3 linked regions of the Asanoa sp. WMMD1127 genome follow. The main gene of each other region encodes a partner of the protein of the gene in region 3 in a complex. Links are inferred from orthologs where the notes say so. Each region holds a gene or a part of one and is shown on either strand. Other genes may lie near its edges.

Region 1 (3,066 bases), 3.6 Mb from region 3 along the record:
CCAGCAGCAGGGTGCGCTGGTTGGGGAAATAGCGGTAGGCGGTGGTGCGGGAGATCCCGGCCCGTTGGGCGGCGTCGTCGACCTGCGGCGTGAGCCCGGCCGCGAGCAGGTCGCGAGCGGCGGTGACCAGCGCCTGTCGGGTGCGTGACTTCTGCGCCGTGCGCCCGGTCGACTCATATGGCATCGCCACTCCATCATGGTACCGTAGTCTCATATGGGACTCGGGTCCCACGAGCTCGCGCAGCGGAGGAGTCCACGATGGATTCTCACGACCCGACCGTCACCGATCCCGGCCTCTACAAAGTGATCTTCGAGAACGAGCGGGTGCGGGTGCTGGAATACCGCGACGAGCCCGGCGACCACACGCACGTGCACCGCCACCCCGACAGCGTGATGGTCACGCTCAGCGACTTCCGCCGCCAGGTCAGCTCCGGCGGCCGGAGCGTCGAGGTGGACCTGCGGGCCGGCGAGGCCCGGTGGGTGGGCGCGCAGGAACACGCCGGCGAGAACATCGGCGACACGGCGACGCACAGCATCTTCATCGAGCTGAAGGAGCCACCGCCGGCCATCGGCTCGACCGTCGCCGCCCCGCTCGGCCCGAGCGGCGGGTAAACCCACCGCGGACCTGGCTTGCCCGGCGGGAGCGACGGTCGTGCCCACGACGGGCCCGGGACCGGCGCTTGGTTCTAGCGGGCGATCTCGGTGACGCGCGACTCGCGGACGACGGTGACCCGGATCTGGCCCGGGTAGGTCAGCTCTTCCTCGATCTGCTTCGCGACGTCGCGGGCGAGTACGGCGGCGCCGATGTCGTCGACGTCGTCGGGCTTGACCATGACGCGGATCTCGCGGCCGGCCTGCATCGCGAAGACCTTCTCCACGCCGGTCTTGCCGCCGGCGATCTCCTCGATGCGCTCGAGCCGCTTCACGTAGGCCTCGAGGCTCTCCCGGCGCGCCCCCGGCCGGCCACCGGAGCAGGCGTCGGAGGCCTGCGTCAACACGGCTTCGATCGTCTGCGGCTGGACCTCGTTGTGGTGCGCCTCGATGGCGTGTACGACCTCGTCGGACTCGCCGTACTTCCGCGCCAGGTCGGCGCCGATCAGCGCGTGGCTGCCCTCGACCTCGTGGGTGAGCGCCTTGCCGATGTCGTGCAGGAACGCGCCGCGCTTGATCAGCGGGGCGTCGAGGCGCAGCTCAGCCGCCATGATGCCGGCGATGTGGGCGGTCTCGACGAGGTGCTTGAGCACGTTCTGGCCGTAGCTCGTGCGGTAGCGCAACCGACCCAGCAGCGTCACGAGCTCGGGATGGATCTCGGTGATGCCGACCTCGACGAGCGCGTCCTCGGCGGCCCGCTGGCAGAGGCGTTCCACCTCCTGCTTGGCGGTCTCGAAGACCTCCTCGATGCGGTGCGGGTGGATGCGACCGTCAAGGACGAGCTTCTCCAGCGTCAGCCGGCCGATCTCGCGACGGACGGGATCGAAACACGAGAGGAGTACGGCCTCCGGCGTGTCGTCGATGATCAGGTTCACGCCGGTGACCGACTCGAACGCGCGGATGTTGCGGCCTTCGCGGCCGATGATCCGGCCCTTCATCTCGTCGCCCGGCAGGTGCAGGACGCTGACCACGCTCTCGGCGGTCTGCTCGCTCGCGACCCGCTGGATCGCCTCGACGACGATGTGCCGGGCCCGCTGCTCACCGGTGGCGCGGGCGTCGGACTCGATGTCGCGTACGAGGATCGCCGCCTCGCGCTTGGCCTGCACCTCGATCGACTCGATCAGCTCGACCCGCGCGGTGTCTGCGGTCAGGCCGGCGACCCGCTCCAGCTCGCGGCGGCGGTGCTCCTCGGCCTCGACCAGCTCGGTCTCCCGGGTGGCCAGCGCCTTCTCGCGCTCGGCGAGCTCCGCGGTGGCGGCGGTGAGGCGGCGTTCACGCTCGGTGAGCCGCTCGACCTCTTCGCTGTGGAGGCGCTCCCGCTCGTCCATCCGCGCGGCCCGCCGCTCGACGTCGGCGGCGTGTTCCTTGGTGGTGGCGGCGAGCATGGCGGCCTCGCGCTCGCCACTGCGCCGGGCGGCGGCCCGGAGCTGTTCGGCGTCCTGCTCGGCCTGCTTGTGCGCGCGTTCGAGGAGGGTGTCGGCCTCGGCGCGGGCCGTGTCGAGCACGCGGCGGGCCTCGGCCCGGGCTGCGGAGGCCTCGGCCTTGGCGGCGGCGGCCTCGGTCCGGGCGGCGGCGGCCGCGGACTTCGCCGTGTCGACGGTTGAGGTGGCCTCTTCGGCCTTGGTGCGCAACGTCGCCAGCGACTGCTCGTGCCGCTCCCGCTCGGCCGTGTAGTTCGGGTCTTCCGGCTTCGGCGCCGCGGTCTGCGTGTTGAGGCGACGGAGCGCCTTGGCCCCGAGCACGAGCCCGACCAGGACGGCGGCCGCGAGAACGATGACAGCCGAGAGGAGTACGACGTCCAGCGGGCTCATGCCGCCGCCTCCCTGCGGTCGGCGGGGCAAGAGCACCGGCGACTGAGCTGACTGCGCTCGCTACGCTCTCTCACGCCGCCGCCTCCCTGCGGTCGGCGGGGTTGCGATCGCTTCGCGCGGTCATGCCAGGACGTCCCTACCGGAGCACTCCCGGTGTCGCCCGGTCATGACGCCTCCCCTTCACCGGTCCGGCGGGAGGGGAAGGGGGTGACCCTCCGCTCACGCGCGGCTGTACGGACGCCCGACCGAGGCGGCTGTGGCCGTGGGGAGCCGACCGACGGTGCGCCTCTGCGCCGCCGGTTGGCCGACAATGCTGTCATCCCTGGTCCGGACCGGCCCGTCCGGAAGAGGGTTATGCGGCCGGCTCGCCGGCGCCTCTGATGGTCTCGGCGGGCCGTCTTGCTGGCTTAGCTGGCCGAAAGCTGGCTTGCTGGCCAGAAGTGATGCCGTCTTGTTACGCGATCTATGTTGTGCACTTAGCCTGCGATGGTCGGGCAAATCCAATCTGTAACGCGAGGCTAGGTCGCGAGGGGCCGTTCGGTCAAGGACTCATGATCCGGCTGGGCGAGGGACATAGGGCACTCATCCGCTCACCCCCTGCTCA
Region 2 (3,098 bases), 3.7 Mb from region 3 along the record:
GCTGCTGCTGGTCGGCCGCCGGCGGCGGCTGCTCAACTACCTGCAGAAGACCGACATCAGCCGCTACCGGGCGCTCATCGAGCGCCTCGGTCTGCGGCGATGACGCGCGCGGGGGAGTGACCGTCGGTCGCTCCCCCGCTCCACAACTTCATCGAGTCATCTAACGGGCCAGCTTGACCGTCGGCGATCGGGAGTTGTCGACGCACCGGTCCTCGGTAGTGGCCCCCGGGCCCGCCGGCACTGCCGGCCTCCCCGGGCGCTTCGATCGAAGACCGGACGTCTGAGCAGCTCCCCCTCGCGGGTCGAGCCGTGCCACGACTGAAGGAGCATCACGCACCTATGACCGAGAACAAACTCGGCGACCAGCACAGCACCGCGGTGATCGACAACGGGTCCTTCGGGACCCGCGAGATCACCTTCACCACCGGCCGCCTCGCGCGGCAGGCGCCCGGCTCCTGCATCGCGCAGCTGGGTGACACCACCGTCCTGTCGACGACCGCCGCCAGCAAGTCGCCGCGCGAGCAGTTCGACTTCTTCCCGCTGACGGTCGACGTCGAGGAGCGGATGTACGCGGCCGGGCGCATCCCGGGCTCGTTCTTCCGCCGGGAGGGCCGGCCCAGCGAGGACGCGATCCTCACCTGCCGCCTGATCGACCGGCCGCTGCGCCCGTCGTTCGTCAAGGGCCTGCGCAACGAGGTCCAGGTCATCGAGACCATCCTGGCGCTCGACCCGGCCCACCCCTACGACGTGGTCGCGATCAACGCCGCCTCGCTCAGCACCAAGCTGTCGGGCCTGCCGTTCTCCGGCCCGATCGGCGCCACCCGCATGGCGCACATCGACGGCCAGTGGGTCGCCTTCCCGACCCACGAGGAGCTCGCCCGCGCGACCTTCGACATGGTCATCGCCGGCCGGGTCCTGCCCGACGGTGACGTCGCGATCATGATGGTCGAGGCCGAGGCCACCGAGCACACCGTCAAGCTGGTCGCCGACGGCGCCACCGCGCCGACCGAAGAGGTCGTCGCCGGCGGTCTCGAGGCGGCCAAGCCGGCCATCCGCGAGCTGTGCCGCGCGCAGAGCGAGATCGCGGAGATCGCCGCCAAGCCGGTCGCCGAGTTCCCGGTGTTCCTCGACTACCAGGACGACGCCTACGAGGCCGTCTCCAACGCCGTCCGCGGCGAGGTCGCCGAGGCGCTCAAGATCGCCGGCAAGGCGGACCGCGAGGAGGCCCTCGACCGGATCAAGGACGCGGTCCACGAGCAGCTCGACGGCCAGTTCGAGGGTCGCGAGAAGGAGCTGTCGGCCGCCCTGCGCTCGGTGACCAAGAGCGAGGTGCGCGCCCGCGTGCTGCGCGACCAGGTCCGCATCGACGGCCGCGGCCCCCGCGACATCCGGCCGCTGAGCGCCCAGATCGAGGTGCTGCCCCGGGTGCACGGCTCGGCGCTGTTCGAGCGCGGCGAGACGCAGATCCTCGGCGTCACCACGCTCAACATGCTCCGGATGGAGCAGCAGCTCGACACGCTCTCCCCGGAGAAGCACAAGCGCTACATGCACAACTACAACTTCCCTCCTTACTCGACCGGTGAGACCGGCCGGGTCGGCTCGCCGAAGCGCCGCGAGATCGGCCACGGCGCGCTGGCCGAGCGGGCGCTGATCCCGGTGCTGCCGGCTCGCGAGGAGTTCCCCTACGCGATCCGCCAGGTCTCCGAGGCCCTCAGCTCCAACGGCTCCACCTCGATGGGCTCGGTCTGCGCCTCGACGCTGGCCCTGCTCTCGGCCGGTGTGCCGCTGAAGGCCCCCGTCGCCGGCATCGCGATGGGCCTGATCTCCGACGAGGTCGACGGCAAGACGCAATACGTCACGCTGACCGACATCCTCGGCGCCGAGGACGCGTACGGCGACATGGACTTCAAGGTCGCCGGCACGCCGGAGTTCGTCACTGCGCTGCAGCTCGACACCAAGCTCGACGGCATCCCGTCCGACGTGCTGGCCGGCGCGCTGCAGCAGGCGCACGAGGCCCGCACGACGATCCTCGGTGTCATGCACGACGCGATCGAGGCCCCGGCCTCGATGTCGGACTACGCGCCGCGGGTCACCACCGTGAAGATCCCGGTCGACAAGATCGGCATGGTGATCGGCCCCAAGGGTCAGACGATCAACGCGATCCAGGACGAGACCGGCGCCGAGATCTCCATCGAGGACGACGGCACGATCTACGTCGGCGCGACCAACGGCCCCTCGGCCGAGGCCGCCGTCGAGCGGATCAACGGGATCGCCAACCCGACGCTGCCGAAGGTCGGCGACAAGTTCCTCGGCACCGTGGTGAAGACGGCCGCGTTCGGCGCGTTCGTCTCGCTGCTGCCGGGCCGCGACGGTCTGCTGCACATCTCCAAGGTGGGCAACGGCAAGCGGGTCGAGAAGGTCGAGGACTTCCTCAACGTCGGCGACAAGGTCGAGGTCCAGATCGCCGACATCGACCAGCGCGGCAAGATCTACCTCGACAAGGTGCGGGCCGAGGGCGAGGAGGCCCCCGCTGAGGGTGCCGCCGAGCGCCCGCCGGCGCGGTCCGGCGACCGTGGCCCGCGTGACCGCGGCGACCGCGACCGCGGCGACCGTGGTCCGAGCGGCGACCGTGGCCCGAGCCGCGGTGACGGTGGCGAAGGCGGCGGCGAGGGCGGCGAGCCCCGGCGGCGGCGCAACCGGCACCAGTGACAATGACGGCGCGTGAACGGGCCGGCGCGCAAGCGTCGGCCCGTGCGGTCACCCGCACCCTGACCACCGACCCCCTCGGCGGCACGATCCGGCGCACGGTGCTCCCGTCCGGCCTGCGGATCCTGACCGAGGCGGTGCCGGCGATGCGCAGCGTGTCGTTCGGCGTCTGGGTGTCGATCGGCTCCCGTGACGAGACGCCGGCGCAGTCCGGCGGCTCGCACTTCCTCGAGCACCTGCTCTTCAAGGGCACCGAGAAGCGCAGCGCGCTGGACATCTCGGCGCAGATCGAGGCGGTCGGCGGCGAGACCAACGCGTTCACCACGAAGGAATACACCTGCTACTACGCGCGGGTGCTGGACGCCGACCTGCCGCTGGCGATCGACGTCATG
Region 3 (2,942 bases):
GGCGACCACACCGGCCGCGTCCACGCCGGTCCGCAGCAGCGCCAGCGCCTGTGGCCGGTAGGCCAGGTTCGCGTAGGACTGCGTGGCCACGGCGCCGATCTCCGCCTCGGCCGCCGGGACCGCGGCCCCGACGGCGAGGAACTTGCTGGCGACGGCGATGCCGTGGGCCTGCCCGTCGGCCGACCGCGCCACGATCGAGAACGTCATGACCGGGCACGGTAACGAATCTTCGGTCGGATGGGCCAGGATGGAGGTCGATGACCTACCGCTACTTCTACGACTGTGAGTTCATCGAGGACGGCCGCACGGTCGACCTCGTGTCGATCGGCGTCGTCGACGAGAACGGGCGTGAGTTCTACGCCGTGTCGACCGAGTTCGACAGCTCCCGGGCCGTTCCCTGGGTGCGCCGCAACGTGCTCGACAAGCTGCCCTCGCCGGCCGACCCGGCCTGGCGGTCCCGCGAGCGGATCCGCGACGACCTCTACGCGTTCCTGGTCGAGCCGCTGCGCGGCGCCGGCGGCACGATCGAGCTGTGGGCCTGGTACGCCGCGTACGACCACGTGGTGCTGGCCCAGCTCTGGGGAGCGATGCCGGCGTTGCCCCGGGTGATTCCGCGATTCACCAAGGAGCTCCGCCAGCTCTGGGACGATCTGGGCAAACCGCCCCTGCCGCCCGCCCCCGCCGACCAGCACGACGCGCTCGCCGACGCCCGCCACAACCTGGCCCGGTGGAAAGCGATGCGACCCTGACAGTTCACCGTCCGGTAGGTGGGTCGCGCTGGTAGGGCTTCTGCCCGGCGACTACAGTGCGCAGTTGGCGGCCCGCCCCGGGCCGGCAACGACGCCGATTATCGATCCTGGGGCTTTCTGGCCATGTCTGCCCCCTTTGGGGCGAGGATCGCAATCAGGAGGATGAGCAGATCATGCGAATCGGCGTGCTCACCGGCGGCGGAGACTGTCCTGGTCTGAACGCGGTGATCCGGGCGGTCGTCCGCAAGGGCGTCTCCAGCTACGGGCACGAGTTCGTGGGCTTCCGGGACGGCTGGCGGGGTCCGCTCGAGGGCCTGACCATGCCGCTGGGCATCCCCGAGGTCCGCGGCATCCTGCCGCGCGGCGGCACCATCCTCGGCTCGTCCCGCACCAACCCGTTCAAGATCGAGAACGGCGTCGAGCAGATCAAGAACAACCTGCAGGCGATGGGCGTCGACGCGCTGGTCGCGATCGGCGGCGAGGACACCCTGGGCGTCGCCACCAAGCTCAACGAGCTCGACGTGCACGTCGTCGGTGTGCCGAAGACGATCGACAACGACCTGGGCGCCACCGACTACACGTTCGGCTTCGACACCGCGGTCAACATCGCGATGGAGGCGATCGACCGCCTGCACACCACTGCGGAGAGTCACCACCGCACGCTGGTCGTCGAGGTCATGGGCCGGCACGCCGGCTGGATCGCCCTGCACGCCGGCCTGGCCGGCGGCGCCAACGTGATCCTGCTGCCGGAGCGCAACTTCGACGTCGAGCAGGTCGCGGGCTACGTCGAGAAGCGTTTCCAGCACCAGTACGCGCCGATCGTCGTCGTCGCCGAGGGCGCCCAGCCGCTCGACGGCCAGATGGTCCTGCACAACCAGGAGCTCGACGCGTTCGGCCACGTCCGGCTCGGTGGCATCGGCCAGTGGCTGGCCGAGCAACTCGAGGCGAAGACCGGCAAGGAGGCCCGCACGGTCGTGCTCGGCCACATCCAGCGCGGCGGCACGCCGACCGCGTTCGACCGGGTGCTGGCCACCCGGCTGGGCCTGCACGCGATCGACGCGGTCAACGACGGCGACTGGGGCAAGATGGTCGCCCTGCAGGGCACCGACGTCGTCCGCGTCCCGCTGGCCGAGGCGACCCGCGAGCTGAAGACCGTGCCGCTGGAGCGCTACACCGAGGCCGAGGTCTTCTTCGGCAGCTGAGCACGTGCGACGAGGGGGCGGGCAGCCATGACGGACAAGACGGTCGCCGTGATCGGCGCGGGCAAGATCGGCGAGCTGATGCTCTCCGGCCTGTTGCGCGCCGGCTGGCCCGTCGGCCGGCTGCTCGCCACCTCGCGGCGCTCCGAGCGCGCCGACGAACTGCGCGAGCGCTACGGCGTGCGGGTCGTCGACAACCTCACCGCCGTGGCCGAGGCCGACGTGCTCGCGATCGCGGTCAAGCCGCAGGACGCGAGCGCGCTGCTGGCCGACATCGGCCCGAAGGTGCCCGGCGACAAGCTGGTCATCTCGCTCTGCGCCGGCCTGCCGACCAGCTTCTTCGCCAAGCGGCTGCAGGACGGCGTGCCGATCGTGCGGGTGATGACCAACACCCCGGCCCTGGTCGACGAGGCGATGACGGCGATCTCGGCCGGCCCGCACGTCACCGGCGCGCATCTGGCCCTGGCCGAGGAGATGTTCAAGCCGCTCGGCGCGACGATCCGGGTGCCGGAGTCGCAGCAGGACGCGGTGACCGCGCTGTCCGGCTCCGGGCCGGCCTATTTCTATCTGCTGGTCGAGGCGATGGTCGACGCCGGCATCCTGCTCGGCCTGCCCCGGCAGGTGGCGCACGACCTGATCGTGCAGACCGCGATCGGCTCGGCGGTGATGCTCCGCGACTCCGGCGAGCACCCGGTCAAGCTGCGCGAAGCGGTCACGTCGCCGGCCGGGACGACCATCTCGGCGATCCGCGAGCTGGAGAACCACGGCGTCCGCGCGGCCCTGCTCGCGGCCCTCGAGGCGGCCCGCGACCGGGCGCGTGAACTGGCTGAACAGAACTCCTGAGCACACGTTCGTGGTGATTCATTCACGCCGCTGAGCCTTTCGCGGCCCGCCGCCGTGGCCTTACCGTCATTACAGATGGTGAAGCCACGATTGCAGGAGGTACGGGCATGCGACGTCTCGCCACCGTTGTCGCCGCCGCCGCGGCGGCCCT

The links.
Region 1: O7635_RS35285 (region 3) and rny share a complex: the UniProt entries of both Bacillus subtilis proteins name them as parts of the possible RNA degradosome complex. The link is inferred for Asanoa sp. WMMD1127 from one-to-one orthologs.
Region 2: O7635_RS35285 (region 3) and O7635_RS17515 share a complex: the UniProt entries of both Bacillus subtilis proteins name them as parts of the possible RNA degradosome complex. The link is inferred for Asanoa sp. WMMD1127 from one-to-one orthologs.

What each region holds. Positions count from the first base shown.
Region 1 is NZ_JARUBP010000001.1:3,743,707-3,746,772, reverse strand. What follows is about bases 75-3,066. They hold rny (ribonuclease Y), read right to left. Parts: upstream 2,463-3,066; coding sequence 687-2,462; downstream 75-686. Other genes in these bases: O7635_RS17850 (cytoplasmic protein), read left to right, coding at 259-612; O7635_RS17855 (TetR/AcrR family transcriptional regulator), read right to left, coding at 75-184. Also shown: more of O7635_RS17855, read right to left, coding at 1-74. UniProt on the Bacillus subtilis protein: Endoribonuclease that initiates mRNA decay. Initiates the decay of all SAM-dependent riboswitches, such as yitJ riboswitch. Involved in processing of the gapA operon mRNA, it cleaves between cggR and gapA.
Region 2 is NZ_JARUBP010000001.1:3,672,858-3,675,955, forward strand. What follows is about bases 1-3,024. They hold O7635_RS17515 (polyribonucleotide nucleotidyltransferase), read left to right. Parts: upstream 1-339; coding sequence 340-2,709; downstream 2,710-3,024. Other genes in these bases: rpsO (30S ribosomal protein S15), read left to right, coding at 1-103; O7635_RS17520 (pitrilysin family protein), read left to right, coding at 2,712-3,024. Outside these bases: more of O7635_RS17520, read left to right, coding at 3,025-3,098. UniProt on the Bacillus subtilis protein: Involved in mRNA degradation. Catalyzes the phosphorolysis of single-stranded polyribonucleotides processively in the 3'- to 5'-direction. Necessary for competence development in Bacillus subtilis.
Region 3 is NZ_JARUBP010000001.1:7,393,220-7,396,161, reverse strand. The notes cover bases 69-2,936. They hold O7635_RS35285 (6-phosphofructokinase), read left to right. Parts: upstream 69-922; coding sequence 923-1,951; downstream 1,952-2,936. Other genes in these bases: O7635_RS35275 (hypothetical protein), read left to right, coding at 2,899-2,936; proC (pyrroline-5-carboxylate reductase), read left to right, coding at 1,979-2,791; O7635_RS35290 (polyadenylate-specific 3'-exoribonuclease AS), read left to right, coding at 258-749; O7635_RS35295 (DUF1028 domain-containing protein), read right to left, coding at 69-207. In the rest of the region: more of O7635_RS35295, read right to left, coding at 1-68; more of O7635_RS35275, read left to right, coding at 2,937-2,942. UniProt on the Bacillus subtilis protein: Catalyzes the phosphorylation of D-fructose 6-phosphate to fructose 1,6-bisphosphate by ATP, the first committing step of glycolysis.